Regions from separate parts of the Serratia sp. ID 25-353 genome, predicted to be linked through region 1. Evidence: predicted binding sites of a transcription regulator. Region 1 holds the regulator's gene; the other holds the start of a gene.
The links. Region 1 encodes Fur, which represses iron uptake genes when iron is present. Its sites were predicted from a motif close to ATAATAATGAGAACNACTATCAA; they were not measured.
Positions count from the first base shown of each region.

Region 2: a site for Fur is predicted at 6,221-6,243, ahead of ACYF6X_RS02755 (Nramp family divalent metal transporter). Genes of this name have one in related genera too.

Region 1 covers NZ_CM139236.1:3,014,276-3,023,589, reverse strand. The annotation lists gene chiP (chitoporin ChiP) at 1-1,226, shown strand, start outside; gene chiQ (ChiQ/YbfN family lipoprotein) at 1,273-1,599, shown strand; gene ACYF6X_RS14610 (beta-N-acetylhexosaminidase) at 1,613-4,270, shown strand; gene fur (ferric iron uptake transcriptional regulator) at 4,516-4,962, opposite strand; gene fldA (flavodoxin FldA) at 5,292-5,831, opposite strand; gene ybfE (LexA regulated protein) at 6,096-6,383, opposite strand; gene ybfF (esterase) at 6,640-7,413, opposite strand; gene seqA (replication initiation negative regulator SeqA) at 7,638-8,180, shown strand; gene pgm (phosphoglucomutase (alpha-D-glucose-1,6-bisphosphate-dependent)) at 8,258-9,314, shown strand, end outside.
Region 2 covers NZ_CM139236.1:585,798-595,111, reverse strand. The annotation lists gene ACYF6X_RS02780 (multidrug/biocide efflux PACE transporter) at 12-464, opposite strand; gene ACYF6X_RS02775 (LysR family transcriptional regulator) at 564-1,433, shown strand; gene ACYF6X_RS02770 (alpha-keto acid decarboxylase family protein) at 1,430-3,091, opposite strand; gene mgrA (L-glyceraldehyde 3-phosphate reductase) at 3,281-4,270, shown strand; gene ACYF6X_RS02760 (DUF2502 domain-containing protein) at 4,495-4,905, shown strand; gene ACYF6X_RS02755 (Nramp family divalent metal transporter) at 4,946-6,181, opposite strand; gene ACYF6X_RS02750 (NupC/NupG family nucleoside CNT transporter) at 6,559-7,746, shown strand; tRNA gene ACYF6X_RS02745 (tRNA-Ala) at 7,864-7,939, opposite strand; tRNA gene ACYF6X_RS02740 (tRNA-Ala) at 8,000-8,075, opposite strand; gene ACYF6X_RS02735 (formate/nitrite transporter family protein) at 8,384-9,169, shown strand; gene gltX (glutamate--tRNA ligase) at 9,238-9,314, opposite strand, start outside.

The DNA.
Region 1 (9,314 bases):
ACAGCAAGGATTACAACCAATACACCACCAACCTGTCGCACTCCACCGCCAACCTGAGCCTGGATTTCGCTTCGGGCTACGCCTGGGACATGTTTGGTTTGGACGTCGGTGCCTTTACCGCCATCGAGCTGGCAGAATCCAGCGCCAGCGGCCACCCGAACGAGATCGCGTTCTCCTCGAAAAACCGTACCTACGACGAAGACTATTCCGGTGACAAAGGCGGCGTGAGCCTGTACAAAGCCGCCGCCAAATTCAAATACGGCCCGGTCTGGGCGCGCGCCGGCTATATTCAGCCGAGCGGCCAAACCCTGCTGGCGCCGCACTGGAGCTTTATGCCGGGCACCTATCAGGGGGCCGAAGCCGGCGCCAAGTTCGACTACGGCGACGCCGGTGCGTTGAGCTTCTCCTACATGTGGACCGACAAATACAAGGCGCCGTGGCATATCGAGATGGACGACTTCCGCCAGAACGATAAGAAAACGCGCGTCTCCTACCTGCACTCGCTGGGTGCCAAGTACGATTTCAAAAACGATCTGGTGCTGGAAGCCGCCTTCGGCCAGGCGCAGGGTTATGTGAATCAATACTTCACCAAGGCGTCTTACAAATTCGATGTGCTCGGCAACCCGCTGACCACCAGTTACCAGTTCTACGGTGCGGAAGACCGCATCAGTAACAAGAACGATCCGAACAGCATCTACGACGGCCTGGCCTGGCTGCAGGCGCTGACCTTCGGTTACACCACCGGTCAATTCAACTGGCGTCTGGAAGGCACCATGGTCAAGGCGGAAGGCAACCAGGGCTTCTTCCTGCAGCGCATGACCCCGACCTACGCCTCGTCCAACGGTCGTCTGGACGTGTGGTGGGATAACCGCTCCGACTTTAACGCCAACGGCGAGAAAGCAGTGTACGCCGGCGTGATGTATGACCTCAGCAACTGGAACCTGCCGGGCATGGCGGTCGGTGGCTCCTACGTTTACGCCTGGGACGCCAAGCCGAGCACCAACCCGATCTACGATCAGAGCCAGCGCCTGAAAGAGAGCGCCTGGAGCCTGGATGCGATGTACACCATCCAGGAAGGGCGCGCCAAGGGCACCCTGATCAAACTGCACTACACCCAGTATGACAACCACACCAACATCCCGAGCTGGGGCGGCGGTTACGGCAACATCTTCCAGGACGAGAAAGACGTCAAGTTCATGGTCATCGCGCCATTCACCATCTTCTGATGCATTCCCCGGCCTCGCCGCCGGGGGCAGTTAAGGGAATTCAACGATGAAAAAAATCATGCTGATGTTGGCGGCCGCCGCGGCCTTGAGCGCCTGCGCGCAACCCGCCGCGCCGCCGGAAGACGCCAAATTGAAACAGGCGTATAGCGCCTGTATCAACACCGCCGAAGGTTCGCCGGAGCGTCTGCAGCCCTGCAAGGCGGTGCTGAACGTGTTGAAACAAGAGAAGCAGCACCAGCAGTTCGCCGCGCAGGAAACGGTGCGGGTGATGGATTATCAGAACTGCATTATGGCGGTGCACAGCGGTAACGGTCAGGCTTACGACGCCAAGTGCGGCAAGCTGTGGCAAGAAATTCGCGATAACAATAATTAAGAAGGACAAGAACATGAACGCATTCAAACTGAGCGCATTAGCCGCGTTGACGGCAACGATGGGATTCCTGGGCGGCATGGGAAACGCCATGGCCGATCAACAGCGGGTGGATCAGCTGAGCCAGCTGAAGCTGAACGTAAAAATGCTGGATAACCGCGCCGGTGAAAACGGCGTGGATTGCGCGGCGCTGGGCGCCGACTGGGCCTCATGCAACCGGGTGTTATTCACCCTCAGCAACGACGGCCAGGCGATCGACGGCAAAGACTGGGTCATCTATTTCCACAGCCCGCGCCAGACCCTGCGGGTAGACAACGACCAGTTCAAGATTGCTCACCTCACCGGCGATCTGTACAAGCTGGAGCCGACCGCCAAATTCAGCGGCTTCCCGGCCGGTAAGGCGGTGGAAATCCCGGTGGTCGCCGAATATTGGCAGCTGTTCAGAAACGACTTCCTGCCGCGCTGGTATGCCACGTCCGGCGACGCCAAGCCGAAAATGCTGGCGAATACCGACACCGAAAACCTGGACCAGTTTGTGGCGCCGTTCACCGGCGACCAGTGGAAGCGCACCAAGGACGACAAAAACATTCTGATGACGCCGGCTTCGCGCTTTGTCAGCAATGCCGACTTGCAGACGCTGCCTGCCGGCGCGCTGCGCGGCCAGATCGTGCCGACGCCGATGCAGGTGAAGGTTCACGCGCAGGATGTCGATTTGCGCAAAGGGGTATCGCCGGATCTGAGCACGTTGGTCAAGCCGGCGGCGGACGTCGTCAACCAGCGCTTCGCGCTGCTGGGCGTGCCGGTTCAGGCCAACGGCTATCCAATCAAGACCGACATCCAGCCGGGCAAGTTTAAAGGCGCGATGGCGGTGCCGGGCGCCTATGAGCTGAAAATCGGCAAGAAAGAGACGCGGGTGATCGGCTTCGATCAGGCCGGGGTGTTCTACGGGCTGCAGTCGATCCTGTCGTTAGTGCCGAGCGACGGCAGCGGCAAGATTGCCACGCTGGACGCCAGCGATGCGCCGCGCTTCCAGTATCGCGGCATTTTCCTCGACGTGGCGCGCAACTTCCATAAGAAGGACGCGGTGCTGCGCCTGCTGGATCAGATGGCGGCCTACAAGCTCAACAAATTCCACTTCCACCTGAGCGATGACGAAGGCTGGCGCATCGAGATCCCCGGTTTGCCTGAGCTGACGGAAGTCGGTGGCCAGCGCTGCCACGATCTGAGCGAAACCACCTGCCTGCTGCCGCAGTACGGCCAAGGGCCGGACGTCTACGGCGGCTTCTTCAGCCGTCAGGACTATATCGACATCATAAAATATGCCCAGGCGCGCCAGATTGAAGTGATCCCGGAGATCGACATGCCGGCACACGCCCGCGCCGCGGTGGTCTCGATGGAAGCGCGCTATAAAAAGCTGCATGCCGCCGGGAAAGAGCAGGAGGCCAACGAATTCCGCCTGGTGGATCCGACCGATACCTCCAACACCACCTCCGTGCAGTTCTTTAACCGCCAGAGCTACCTGAACCCGTGCCTTGACTCGTCCCAGCGCTTTGTCGACAAGGTGATCGGCGAGATCGCCCAGATGCATAAAGAGGCCGGCCAGCCGATCAAGACCTGGCACTTCGGCGGCGACGAAGCGAAAAACATTCGCCTGGGCGCCGGCTACACCGACAAGGCGAAACCGGAGCCGGGCAAAGGCATCATCGATCAGAGCAACGAAGACAAGCCGTGGGCCAAGTCGCAGGTGTGCCAGACGATGATCAAAGAAGGCAAGGTGGCCGACATGGAGCATCTGCCGAGCTACTTCGGCCAAGAGGTCAGCAAGCTGGTGAAGGCGCATGGCATCGACAGAATGCAGGCCTGGCAGGATGGCCTGAAAGACGCCGAGAACGCGAAGGCGTTCGCCACCTCGCGCGTGGGCGTCAACTTCTGGGATACCCTGTACTGGGGCGGTTTCGATAGCGTCAACGACTGGGCCAACAAAGGGTATGAAGTGGTGGTTTCCAACCCGGACTACGTCTATATGGACTTCCCTTACGAGGTGAACCCGGACGAGCGCGGTTACTACTGGGGCACCCGCTTCAGCGACGAGCGCAAGGTGTTCAGCTTCGCGCCGGACAACATGCCGCAGAACGCGGAAACTTCGGTCGACCGCGACGGCAACCACTTCAGCGCCAAGAGCGACAAGCCGTGGCCGGGCGCCTACGGGCTGTCCGCTCAGCTGTGGAGCGAAACCCAGCGCACCGATCCGCAGATGGAATACATGATCTTCCCACGCGCGCTGTCGGTGGCAGAACGCGCCTGGCACCGCGCCGGTTGGGAACAGGACTACCGCGCAGGCCGCGAATACAAAGGCGGGGAAACCCACTTTGTCGATACCAAGATGCTGGAGAAAGACTGGCTGCGCTTCGCCAATATCCTGGGTCAGCGTGAACTGGCCAAGCTGGATAAGGGCGGCGTCGCTTACCGTCTGCCGGTGCCGGGCGCACGCGTAGCGGGCGGCAAGCTGGAGGCGAATATCGCGCTGCCGGGATTGGGCATCGAGTACTCCACCGACGGTGGCAAGCAGTGGCAGCGCTATGACGCCAAGGCCAAGCCGGCGGTCTCGGGTGACGTTCAGGTGCGGTCGGTCAGCCCGGACGGCAAACGCTACAGCCGCGCCGAAAAGGTCTAAGCCCGGTGCAACGGCCTGCTGTCCTGGCGGCGGCCGTATAACGAAGGGGGAATGCGTTCGCCCGCGCGTGTCGGCGTAGGGCGGACGTTGTAGTGAGAGGAGTACGTGGAGTCGCTGTGCCGCTGCAATTGTGATATTTCATGACATGATTTTCCCCCGGCTTGTCCGGGGATTTTTTTGCCCGTTGCACGGAGGGCATAAAAAAACCGCCTCGGTGTGAGGCGGTTTTTCATAGCCGGTCAGGCTTATTTCTTGTCGTGCAGCGTTTCGTCTTCGCGGCAGTCACCGGTTTCACAGTGGCCGTACAGGTACAGGCTGTGGTTAGTGAGCTTGATGCCGTGCTGCTTGGCGATATCACGCTGGCGCACTTCGATGGATTCGTCGCTGAATTCGATCACTTTGCCGCAGTCCAGGCAAATCAGGTGATCGTGGTGATGCTGTTGGGTCAGCTCGAACACGGACTTGCCGCCTTCGAAATTGTGACGTGTCACAATGCCCGCATCGTCAAACTGGTTCAGTACGCGATAAACCGTTGCCAGCCCGATCTCTTCGCCCATATCAATCAGTTTTTTGTACAAATCTTCCGCACTGACGTGATGGCATTCCGGATTTTGCAGTACTTCCAGGATTTTGAGTCGCGGAAGCGTGACTTTTAAGCCGGCCTTCTTCAATGCGATGTTGTTGTCGGTCATGCGAATTCAGTCCTGTTACTATGCTAATCAAGTTGAGGCGTACTCGCCTGTGGCATCGGTCGGCACAAAGAGTTAATGCGTCTCATTATAGAACCGGTTGTACTAAATGGAAACCGCCGGTTGTTAACAAAGATATAATTGCACTATTGCATGTTTTGCATGCAACGCCTTGATGGATGGGATAAACCGATATCTCAGTCTACCGTGACGGGGTGGGAAGTTACAAATCTGTAGCTTCTATCGCAGCAATCCCTGTTGCCGATGACGGCCCTGTGGGCACACTATGCACTTTACAGGGCCTTTGTTCAACCTTTCGCCAGTGCCGGGGCTTAGCCGACGATATCGGCCAGGCTCAGCTCTTCGACGATCTGTTTGACCCAGGCGTCGACGCGCTCGTTGGTCAGCTCCGGCTGACGGTCTTCGTCGATCGCCAGACCGATGAAGTGGTCGTCGTCCGCCAGGCCCTTGGAGGCCTCGAAGTGATAGCCTTTGGTCGGCCAGTGGCCCACGATGGCCGCGCCGCGCGGTTCGATAATGTCGCGGATGGTGCCCATCGCGTCACAGAAGTATTCCGCGTAGTCTTCCTGATCGCCGCAGCCGAACAGCGCCACCAGTTTGCCGTTGAAGTCGACTTCTTCCAGCGTCGGGAAGAAATCATCCCAGTCACACTGCGCTTCACCGTAGTACCAGGTCGGGATACCCAGCAGCAGGATATCGAACCCTTCCAGGTCTTCTTTGCTGCTTTTAGCGATGTCATGCACTTCAGAGACGTCGTCGCCAAACTGTTTCTGGAGAATTTTCTGGATCATTTTGGCAATGTTTTCGGTATTGCCAGTGTCGCTGCCAAAGAAAATGCCTACAGTAGCCATATCGCGTATAACCTTTAAATTCAAGTAATTGCATTACTCGACGCCGGCACTGCCGCCGCTGACGCCGATTAAAATGATGCCATGGCAAGAGCCTTTCGCCTCCGGGGCGGGCGCCGACAGGCGCAGTCTCTTACCGGTAAATGCGTATCATGCCAGAAAGTGGCGCCGGGGTTTTATCGCATTTATGCGATGCCGGAGAATGAAGAAAAGCGTGGTCGATCCGGCGTTGTCCTTAACGCCGCGCCGCGCGTGCGGCCGAAGAGATCAATGTTCCGGCTGTTCTTCCGCCAGTTGTGCCAACAGCATCTGCTCGATGAGTTCGCTGCGGCTGATGTTGCGCTGTTCCGCCAGTTTGTTCAGGGCGTCCACCGCATCCGCGTTGATTTTCAGCTCTACGCGCCGCAATCCACGCACTTTATCGCGCCGTAACTGATTGCGCTTATTGATTCTAAGCTGTTCATCGCGGGAAAGCGGGTTGGTTTTCGGGCGCCCCGGACGGCGTTCATCTGCGAACAGATCCAGCGTCGTGCGATCCGTTTGTTCTTTTGCCATAGGTAGCGGTACTGCAAGGGAGTTTGCATCAAAAAGCGCTCGCACGCTTCCGGAGGCATCGGTTAACACACTTCGGGCCAATAAACCCTAACCCAAATTCACCCCCGAACCGGCGTTCGCGAACGCGCTGGCGCGGCGGCAAAATTATAGCGCGCCATATTACCCCAGCAGATGGAGCGGCGACAATGCCTAACTGCGGGCTAAACGCGCTAAGCCGTTATCTTTAGCGCGTTTTTTCGCCAGATGAGCGGGTTTTTCAGGCTTCGTCGAGAAAACGGTGGATGGCGCGCAGCACCGCCTCCGGCTTCTCGGCGTGCACCCAATGGCCGGTGCCGGCGACGACGTGCGCGCGGGCCTGCGGGAACTGGCGCGCGATGTCTGCACGGTAACTGTCCTGCACGTACGGCGACAGGCCGCCGCGAATGAACAGGGTTGGGTGCGGCCAGGCCGGCACATCCTGCCAGCCGGTGATGTCTTCGTAACGTTCGATCAGCACCGGTAGGTTGAAACGCCATTCGCCGTTGTGGAAGGACTTAAGCAGGAACTGGATTACGCCTTCTTCCTGCAGATAGTCGCGCATCAACTGGGCGGCCGCCTGGCGCTGGGTGATGCCGGCGGCGCTGACGGCCTTCAGCGCGGCGAAAATCTCGTCGTGGCGGCGGGTCTGGTAATCCACCGGCGCGACGTCGATGACGATCAGCCTGGCGACGCGCTCGGGCGCGATAGCGGTCAGCGCCATCGCCGCTTTGCCGCCCATCGAGTGGCCGATGACGATCGCTTTCTCCAGCTGCAGTTCGTCGAGCAACGCCAGCAGATCCTGCGCCATGGCGGGGTAGTTCATGTCGTCGGCGCGCGGGGAGAGGCCGTGGTTGCGCAGATCGACCTTGATCACGGTGTGCTGTTTATGCAGATCGCGCGCCAGCACGCCCAGGTTGTCCAGATTGCCGAACAGCCCGTGGATCAGCAGCACCGGCAGCGCGTCTGACTCGGCGGCCAGCAGTTGATAATGTAATTTCATGGCGAAGTTCATACTGAGAGAGATTCAGATTAGGGTATCATGATTGAATCGCACGATGAATCATGCGGAATTTTCGCGGCGCGGGCTTGGCAGTGCCGGCTATAGGTATTAGTCTGCATTTGCCGTCCAGAGGCACATTGTTGTGTTCGCCCCAGCGCTTTTAACCTTATAATCCCATGGCTTGAATGCAGGATCTGGCTTCAGGTTCTAAGTAGAAAAAACAGTATTGGATAAAGATGAAAACTATTGAAGTCGACGAAGAGCTTTACCGTTATATTGCCAGCCACACGCAACACATCGGTGAAAGCGCGTCCGATATTTTACGCCGCATGTTGAAATTCACCGCCGGGCAGCCGGTGCGCGCGTTGCCTGCCGCCAGTGCACCGCAGTCCGTCGAGCTGGAAAAAGCGGCGCCGGCGCAGCGCCCACGCGATCGCGTACGCGCCGTACGTGAGCTGCTGCTGTCGGATGAATATGCCGAGCAGAACAAAGCGGTCAACCGTTTCATGCTGGTGCTGTCCACGCTGTATACCCTCGATGCCGCCGGTTTCGCCGCCGCCACCGAGGCGTTGACCGGCCGTACCCGCACCTATTTCGCCGGCGATCAGCAGACCCTGCTGGCCAACGGCACGCACACCAAGCCGAAGCATGTACCGGGCACCCCTTACTGGGTGATCACCAATACCAATACCGGCCGCAAACGCAGCATGATCGAACACATCATGCAGGCGATGCAGTTCCCGGCGGAACTGATCGAGAAAGTTTGCGGTACCGTCTAATTTAGCGAACAGCCCGTCATGCTGGCCGTGCGCGACGTATCTGCCCGGTCACCGACAGGGATGAGGGAGATATGTCGATGGCGAATAATCCACGTGCCGGGCAGCCCGCCCGCCAAAGCGATCTGATCAACGTAGCCCAGCTGACGTCGCAGTACTATGTGCTGCAACCGGAAGCCGGCAATGCCGCACACGCGGTGAAGTTTGGCACCTCCGGCCACCGTGGCAGCGCGCAGCGCCACAGTTTCAACGAAGCGCATATCCTCGCCATTGCTCAAGCGATTGCCGAAGTTCGTCATCAGCAGGGCACCACCGGCCCGTGCTACGTGGGCAAAGATACCCATGCGCTGTCCGAGCCGGCCTTCATTTCCGTGCTGGAAGTGCTGACCGCCAACGGCGTCGATGTGATCGTGCAGGAAAACAACGGCTTCACGCCAACGCCGGCGGTATCGCACGCCATTCTGTGCCACAACCGCCGCGGCGGCGCGCAGGCCGATGGCATCGTCATTACGCCGTCCCATAACCCACCGGAAGACGGCGGCATCAAGTACAACCCGCCGAACGGTGGCCCGGCCGACACCAACCTGACGTCGGTGATCGAAAAGCGTGCCAACGAACTGCTGGCGCAGCAGCTGAAAGGCGTTCAGCGTCAGTCTCTGGACAAGGCCTGGAACAGCGGCCACCTGCATGCCAAAGATCTGGTGCAGCCTTATGTCGAAGGTCTGGTTGAGGTGGTCGACATGCCGGCCATCCAACGCGCCGGCCTGAAGCTGGGCGTGGATCCGCTCGGCGGTTCCGGCATCGCCTATTGGCAGCGCGTGGCGGAGCACTACAAGCTGGATCTGACGCTGGTAAACGATTCCCTCGATCAGACCTTCCGCTTTATGCACCTGGACCACGACGGCATCATCCGCATGGACTGTTCGTCCGAGTCGGCGATGGCCGGCCTGCTGGCGCTGCGCGACAAATTCGATCTGGCGTTCGCCAACGATCCGGATTACGACCGTCATGGCATCGTCACCCCGAAGGGCTTGATGAACCCGAACCATTATCTGGCGGTAGCCATCAACTACCTGTTCCAGCATCGCCCACAGTGGGGCGCCGATGTGGCGGTAGGTAAAACGCTGGTGTCCAGCG
Region 2 (9,314 bases), 2.4 Mb from region 1:
CTGACGACGCCTTATTTGGCGCCGGAATTGATCGGCTGGCGCGCTTCGAACCAGCGCTGGCGCAGCGTGTCGTACAGCCAGTTATAGGCCATGGTGTACGGCAGGAAAAACAGGAAGAAACCGATTTCCAGCATAAACGCCTGCGTCCAGGAGATGCTCAGCATCCAGGCGGCGATCGGCACGCCGATCAGGATAAAACCGGCTTCAAAGCCGACGGCGTGCAACGCACGCACTTTCAGGTTACGCACCACCCGGCTGACCGGCCACAGGCGGTCGAACACCGTGTTGTAAACCATGTTCCACAACATAGCGACGGTGGAGAGCATCACCGCCAACGCACCGACCTGCACCATTGAGCGGTTCAGCAGCCACGCGCCCAGCGGGGCGCAAACCATCACGGCGATGGCCTCGAAACCGACGGCGTGGACAATACGTTCAATGAGAGACTTGTTTTGCAGTTGCATACATCACCTTTTTTTCGACAGTTGTTGCGAAAGCCAGGTGATTATCATCGTTTTTTTGGGTAGATTAAAAATAGATTCCATCGATAAAGCAGATAGGTTATGCACTATTCCCCGGAAGCGCTGCACGCGTTTGTCGAAGCCGCCGACCTCGGCTCGTTTTCCGCCGCCGCGCGCAAGCTGCGCAAAAGCCAATCCACCATCAGCACCGCCATCGCCAATCTGGAGGCCGACCTGGCGCTGACGCTGTTCGATCGCAGCGCGCGCCAGCCGGTGCTCACCGCCGCCGGCCGCAAGGTACTGGGGCATGTGCAGGCGATCCTCGCGGCCAGCGAACGGCTCGATGCCCTGAGCATTCAGCTGGCGGGCGAGGTTGAACCCCGCCTGAGCATGGTGTTTTCCGATACCTACCAGCCCAAGCATCACGATCGGTTGATGCAGCTGTTCGAACAGCGCTACCCGGAGATTGAGCTGGAATGGATGATCGCCGAGGAAGGCGACGTTATCGATCTGCTGCAAAGCGGCCGCGCGCATTTGGGCATGGTGGAAGTGCAAAAAAGTTATCCGCCGGATATCGCTTTCTCCCGCTTGCCGGAACAGACCGAAATGGGGCTGTTCGTCGCCCATCAGCATCCCCTGGCGCAGGTCGCCGCGCCGACGCCGGAGCAGTTGTCCAGCACCCGTCAGCTGATCCTGAATACCTACACTGGCGCCGAGGCGGCCAGACAGGGTGGCCTGGTCTGGTCGGCGCCCAGCTATCTGCTGTTGCTGGAGATGGCGGAACAAGGATTCGGTTGGGCGGTGTTGCCGCACTGGCTGGTGCAGCAATACGGCCACGGCAGGCTCACCCAGCTGCGGCCGCGCGGCTGGCCAAAACTGATTTCGGTGGATGCGGTATGGTCCAAACTGACCCCGCCGGGCCCGGCGGGGTTCTGGATGCTGGAGCGCCTGCTGGGCGATACCCTGCCTTAAGCGGCGGCGTTGCGCGCCTGAATGGCGCGTGAGACGGTATCGAGCAGTTCCGGCATGTCCATCTTCGGCAGCATCACTTCGATGAAGGCCAGCCGATCGTCGTCCGCTACCTCGCGCAGCGCCTGGCGCAATCCGTCCGGTTCGCTGACCCGCAATGCCCTCACCGGCCGCTCGCCCGCCAACGCCGACGGCAACTGCGTCCAGTTCCAGCGCGCGATGTCGTTATAACGTTGCTCCGGCCCGTGGATGGCGCGCTCGACGGTATATCCCTGATTGTTCAACACGAAGATCACCGGTTTAAGCCCGTCGCGCAGTATCGAGCCCAGTTCCTGCACGGTCAGCTGCGCGGCGCCGTCGCCGATCAGCAATACTGCCCGGCGCAGCGGTTCGGCAGTCTGCACGCCGAACGTCGCCGGCAGGGTATAGCCGATCGACCCCCAGAGCGACTGCACGATCAGGCGGCAACCGCGCGGTAACGTCAGCGCCGCCGCGCCGAAACAGGCGGTGCCCTGATCGGCCAGCACGATATCCCCGGGCCGCAGGAAATCCTGCATCTGCCGCCAGAAGGCGTGCTGATCCAACCCTTTCCCATCGCCTTCCGGCAGCGCCGGGCGGACGATCGGCGGCAACGGCCAACGCGACGCCATCGACAGGCTCAGGCGATGCAGCGCCTGCACCGCCTCGCGCATCGGAATGCGGCTAAAGCGCTGCCGCCCGACCCAGGCTTCGAACGGTTGAATGTCGATGCATTTTTCCACCGGCAGATGATGCGTGAAACCGGCGGTAATGGTGTCGGTCAAACGCACGCCGACGTTGATCACCACATCGGCGTTTTCGATAAGCTGTTTCACCGCCGGATCGCTGGCGCCGCCGCAGTAAGTCCCGACAAAGCCGGCGCGGTTCTCATCCAGCACGCCTTTGCCGAGCAGCAGCGTAGCGTGCGGAATGTCGACCTCCTGCAGCCACTCGTCCAGCGCCGCTTCGGCGCCGAAGCGATCGGCCAGGAAGTCCGCCAGCAGCGATACTCGCCGCGCCGACAGCAGCTTTTCGCGCGCCGCGGCGATAAACGCCTGCAATGCGCTCTGCGACAGTTTGGCCTGACGCAGCATCAGCGGCGCCGGTTTACTCGGCAGCGGCGCTTGTGCGACGTCGCTGGGCAACATCAGGTAAACCGGGCGATGTTCCAGCAAAGCAACGCCGATCAGGCGGTCTATCTCCATCGCGGCGTTGTCGGCGGTCAGGTCGGCCTGCGCGACGGTCACCTCTTTGGCTATCCGGGCGAAGTGGGTGAAGTCGCCATCCCCCAGCGAATGGTGCAGTAAATCACCGGCGCGCTGGGCGCGCAGTGCCGGCGTGCCGACCACGTGGATCACCGGCAGGTATTCGGCGTAGCTGCCGGCCACCCCGTTCAACGCACTCAGCTCCCCCACGCCAAAGGTGGTGAGCAGCGCGGCCGCCGGTTTGCAGCGCGCATAGCCGTCGGCGGCGTAGGCGGCGTTCAATTCGTTGGCGCAGCCTACCCAGGTGATTTGCGGATGAGCGAGGACGTGATCGAGAAATTGCAGGTTGTAATCCCCCGGCACACCGAAGAAATGACGGATGCCGATTTGGGCCAGACGATCGAGCAGATAATCGGCCACCGTATAGATCTGAGTCATGATCATCACCTGTCTGCAGCTGGAGCGATTATCTTTAAGTATCGAAGATGCCGCTCAAATTTCGAACAATCATTCCTGCCTCGATCGGCAACCTGGCGTTACATGCTGGCGCTGTGATCGCTCCCCCGGCAGCGCGGTGTGAAAACGTATACACTCAGAGTACTTCACCTCTCGCCGACAAGGATAACTATGTCCTACCAAGCCTCCCCCTCGCGTTATCAAGATATGGAATACCGGCGCTGCGGCCGCAGCGGGCTGAAGCTGCCCGCCGTCTCACTCGGGCTGTGGCACAACTTCGGCGACGCCACGCTGTACGACAACGCCCGCGCTCTGATCCGCTGCGCCTTCGATCGCGGCATTACCCATTTCGATCTGGCCAACAACTACGGCCCGCCGCCCGGCGCCGCCGAGGAGAACTTTGGCCGCATACTCAACGCCGATCTGCGGGCCTGGCGTGATGAGCTGATCATCTCATCCAAAGCCGGTTACACCATGTGGCCCGGCCCCTACGGCGATTGGGGCTCGAAAAAGTACCTGGTCGCCAGCCTCGATCAGAGCCTGAAGCGCATGGGGCTGGACTATGTGGATATCTTTTATCACCACCGGCCGGATCCGGACACGCCGCTGGAAGAAACCATGGCGGCGCTGGATCTGCTGGTGCGCCAGGGCAAAGCGTTGTACGTCGGCCTGTCCAATTACCCGGCCGAGCGCGCACGGCAGGCGTTCGACATTCTGCAGCGGCTCGGCACGCCGTGCGTGATCCACCAACCCAAGTATTCGATGTTGGAACGCACGCCGGAGGTGGGATTGCTGGATACATTGGCGGAGCATGGCGTTGGATCGATCGCCTTCTCGCCGCTGGCGGGCGGGTTGCTGACCGACCGCTACCTGCACGGCATTCCGCAAGATTCCCGCGCCGCCAGCGGCAGCCGCTTCCTGCAGCCGGAACAACTGACCGCCGAGCGGCTGGACAAGGTGCGCCGCCTCGATGCGCTGGCGCGGCAACGCGGGCAGAAGCTGTCGCAGATGGCGCTGGCCTGGGTGCTGCGCGGCGATCGCGTTACCTCTGTGTTGATCGGCGCCAGCAAGGATGCGCAGATAGAAGACGCGGTAGGCATGCTGGCCAATCGTCATTTCAGTGAAGAAGAGCTCGCGCAGATCGAGCAAATCCTACTGTAATCGTTTACAAATACCGCCGCTCAATCGAGCGGCGATACTCCAGAAAAATCTCAAATCTTGGTCTTCGTCGCCGTTTTCAGAATGGCTCTCAGATTCAACCCTATGCGCCAGCGCTATGATGCCGATATTGCAGCAAAAATAACGATAAGGCCGCTTTTTTAAACTGATGAACGCGCTTCATAAAGTGACAAACGGCCAGGCCGCGCAAGCGGAAAGGAGAAGTCATGTTTAAACCTCTGCTCTTGGCCGCCATCTTGGCGGCGACGGTACTGCCCGCCGCACAGCAAGCACACGCCGAAGGGATCAGCATCGATCTGATGCCGGGCGTTTCACTGCGCATCGGCGATCAGGACAATCGCGGCCGTTACTGGGACGGTTACGACTGGCGCGATCGCGACTGGTGGCAGGGTCATCAGGGGCGCTATCTCGGCGACCGCAGCCGTCGCGGTTACTACTGGGACGGCTATCGCTGGCGCGACCGCGACTACTGGCGCAAACACTATTACTATCATGAAGGGCGCTATCGTAAATACGACAAGCATTACGATAAGCACCATTGGAAGAAAGAGAAAAAGCACCACCACGATCATGACCGCGATCGCTGGCGCCGCCACGGCGATGACGACCGCGATTAACGGCGACGGGCCGGCACCATGCCGGCCCGCGTTTTTTTTCCTACAGCACGCTACCGATCAGCAGATAGCCGTTCAATCCCACCACCACCAGCACGATCAGCTTGCCCAGGTTTTGCACCACTGGGCCGTTGACCATTTCCCCCATCAGCGCCCGATTGCCGGTGAAAGCCAGCAGCGGCACCAGCGCCAGCGCAATGCCGAAGCTGAGCAGCACCTGGCTTAGCACCAGAATGCGCGTCGCGTCCATCCCCAGCATGATGACGATAAACGATGGCAGCATGGTCACCGCGCGCCGCAGCCACAGCGGAATATGGAAATGCACGAACCCCTGCATCACCACCTGCCCCGCCAGCGTGCCCACCACGGTGGAAGAGAGGCCGGCGGCCACCAGGCTCAGGCCGAACACGGTGGCAGCGGCTTGCCCGAGCAGCGGTTGCAGCGTCAGGTAAGCCACGTCGAGATCGGCGATGCCGCTGTGGCCGCTGAAATGAAACGCGGCAGCGGCGGTGGCCATCATCGCCAGGTTGACGAAACCGGCAATGGTCATGGCCACGGCGACGTCGACCTTGGTGGCGGCATAGCGCTCCGCCTTGTCGTGCTCGCCGCCGATTTGGGTGAGCGACGAATGCAGGTAGATCACGTGCGGCATGATGGTGGCGCCCAATACCCCGGCGGCCAGAAATACCGCATCGCCGTTAGGCAGATCGGGCAGCGCCATGCCCTTCAGCAGCGGCGCGAGCTGCGGCTGGGAGAATGCCAACTCGACGATATAAGCGGCGGCGACGAACAGCAGCAGGCCGCCAATCACCCGCTCCAGCGGCTTTTGACCGCGTTTTTGCAGCATCAAAATTAAAAAGGTGGCGATACCGGTCAGCACCGCGCCCTGCAACAGGGACACGCCGAGCAGCAGCTTGAAGCCGATCGCCGCACCGATAAATTCGGCCAGATCGGTCGCCATGGCGATGATCTCCGCCTGCACCCAATAGGCCCACACCGCCGGCCGCGGAAAGCGATCGCGAATATGCTCGGCCAGGTTTTTTCCGGTGGCGATGCCCAGCTTGGCGGACAACAGTTGGATCAGCATCGCCATCACGTTGGCCCAGACGACCACCCACAGCAGGCTGTAGCCGAACGAGGCGCCGGCCTGGATGTTGGTGGCGAAGTTACCGGGATCGATATAGCCGATAGCGGCGATGAAGGCGGGCCCCATCAGCGAGAGTTTGATTTTTCTGGCGGAGCGCCCGGAGGTGGTTTCAACCACGCGACTGTTCAGCATATGTTGAACCCTTACTGAAATTACGTTTATCTCCACTCTATATAAATGATAATAATTATCAAGCGCATTTAGAGCGGTAAAACTTATCTCTGTAATAGCCAACATTAACGGTTTTATCGAAGGGTTCAGCGCTGAGCTTACCGATTTCCGTGCTTTTCTGATGAGATTTTGGCTGCAATACCCCTGAAAGACAGGTTAGCACAAGAATACGAATTTCCTATTGCTGCTTTAACGTCTTGATTTTTTATGCTTTTGCGTAACACTTTAGGAGAACTCCCGCTATGATTTTCCATATTTGCAATAGAAGTCTCGTTTTTAAACGTAGCGTTACATAAAATGACAGCCGAAATTCAGCCTGCCTCAAATTTGGAGCAAACATGTCCCATATTGCGCACTTTGCGTTGGCGATAGTGGTGGTGGCGATCCTGGCCCTGTTGGTGTGCCGCGATCGTAAAAGCATCCGCATTCGCTATGTTATTCAACTACTGGTTATCGAAGTACTGCTGGCCTACTTTTTCCTGCATTCGGAAGCGGGTTTAGGCTTCGTAAAAGGATTTGCCGCGCTGTTTGACAAACTGCTCGGGTTTGCGGGACAAGGGACTGATTTCGTATTCGGCGGCATGGGCGACAAAGGCCTGGCGTTCTTCTTCCTGAAGGTGCTGTGCCCGATCGTCTTCATTTCGGCGCTGATCGGTATTCTGCAGTACATCAAGGTGCTGCCGTTCATCATCCGCATTATCGGTACCGTGCTGTCGAAAGTGAACGGCATGGGCAAGCTGGAGTCGTTCAACGCCGTCAGCTCCCTGATCCTGGGCCAATCCGAAAACTTCATCGCCTACAAAGATATCCTGGGCAAGATGTCGGAAAAGCGCATGTACACCATGGCGGCGACCGCGATGTCTACGGTTTCCATGTCCATCGTCGGCGCCTACATGACCATGCTGGACGCCAAGTTCGTGGTGGCGGCGCTGGTATTGAACATGTTCAGCACCTTTATCGTGCTGTCGCTGGTCAACCCGTACGACACCAATAAAGAAGAAGAGCTGCACCTCGGCAACCTGCATGAAGGCCAGAGCTTCTTCGAAATGCTGGGTGAATATATCCTGGCCGGCTTCAAAGTAGCGATTATCGTTGCCGCGATGCTGATCGGCTTCATCGCCCTGATCGCCGCGCTCAACGGTGTGTTCAGCGCCATCTTCGGCCTGAGTTTCCAGGAAATCCTCGGCTACTTCTTCTATCCGTTCGCCTGGATTATGGGGATTCCTAAACACGAAGCCCTGCAGGTTGGCAGCATCATGGCCACCAAGCTGGTTTCCAACGAGTTCGTGGCAATGATGGAGCTGCAGAAAGTGTCTGCCGAGCTGTCGCCGCGCAGCCTGGGGATCCTGTCGGTGTTCCTGGTGTCCTTCGCCAACTTCTCCTCCATCGGCATCGTGGCCGGTGCGATCAAGGGCTTGAACGAACACCAGGGCAACGTGGTGTCGCGCTTTGGCCTGAAGCTGGTGTACGGCTCTACGCTGGTCAGCATCCTGTCCGCTTCCATCGCGGGTCTGGTACTGGGCTAAGCCTCGAACCGACTGCGATAACAAGGCGCCTGCGGGCGCCTTTTTTGTTGGCTGGCATTCGGCGAAGATGAAAAAAGAAAAGCAAAAAGCCGACCCTAAGGTCGGCTTTTCAAATGGTGGTGGAGCTAGACGGGATCGAACCGTCGACCTCTTGCATGCCATGCAAGCGCTCTCCCAGCTGAGCTATAGCCCCACAAAAGTGGTACGCTTTGACCGGCGTTACGGTATTCCCCAACCTCTCTGAGAAGAAGGTTGGTGGAGCTAGACGGGATCGAACCGTCGACCTCTTGCATGCCATGCAAGCGCTCTCCCAGCTGAGCTATAGCCCCGTTCCACAATCACTTTGTGCTGTGAACGGGGCGCATAATATGAAACCCACTCAAAGCTGTCAACGGCTAAATTGAATTACTGAATCAAGCGTTGAAAAAGCCGCCAAATCAGCATGTTTGGCACCAAAAAATCATCACTTTGCGCAGAGTTCATCCATTTTGCGTGCTACATCTCAAAATGGCAAAAGACCCTGCATATCACGTTGATTTTTAATTAACGGAATGTTAGCGAAATGCGCTTGAGTCGGACTCCCGAGCGGCATAGACTGCCCGCGCCATAAACTTCATTACTATAAACCGAGTCCGTCATGTCTTTGCATTCACCAAAAGAAATCGCCGCCCTCGCCGTTCAGGCCGGGGTAAACAAAAGCCGCGCCCCTCTCGCTAATCTGTTGATTCTGGGCTTTCTCGCCGGCGCCTTTATCGCCACCGGTTTTCTGCTGGATATTCACGTCATCGGCACCCTGCCGGCCGAATGGGGCTCTTTCGGCGCCCTGTTGGGTGCCGCGGTCTTTCCTATCGGTTTGATCCTGACTATTCTGGCCGGCGGCGAACTGCTGACCGGCAACATGATGACCTTGCCGATGGCCTGGTTTGCCCGCGAAATCCCCGCCATCGCCGTGCTGCGCAACTGGTTTTGGGTCACCTTGGCCAACCTGGCCGGCAGCCTGGCCGTCGCCTACTTCTTCGGTCATTTGCTGGGCCTGACCGAAGGCGCGTTCTTGCATAAGACGCTGGCGATCGCGCAGGCCAAAGTGGATGCAGACTTCCTGCACGCCTTCATTTCCGGCGTCGGCTGCAACTGGCTGGTGTGCCTGGCGGTGTGGTTAGCCTTCGCCAGCAAGGATGTGCCGGGCAAAGTGATCGGCATGTGGTTCCCGGTCATGGCTTTTGTCGCCATCGGCTTCCAGCACGTGGTGGCGAATATGTTCATCATCCCGGCGGCCATCTTTGCCGGCGGCATGGGCTGGGAGCAGTATTTGCCCAATTTCGTCGCGGTATTTCTCGGCAACGCGCTGGGCGGCGCCGGTTTTGTCGGGCTAATGTATTTCCTCGCCTACCGCCCGGGTTTGCCGGCCGGCGAGCAAGCCTGACACACCGCCATGAAAAAAGCCCCGGGATCGCTCCACGGGGCTTTTTCATTTATGGCGTCTCAGCCAAATCAGGCTTGCGCTTCGCGCTCGGCGATGTAAGCCAGCGCCATGTCGATACGCTGCAGCGAACGCTTCTGGCCGATCG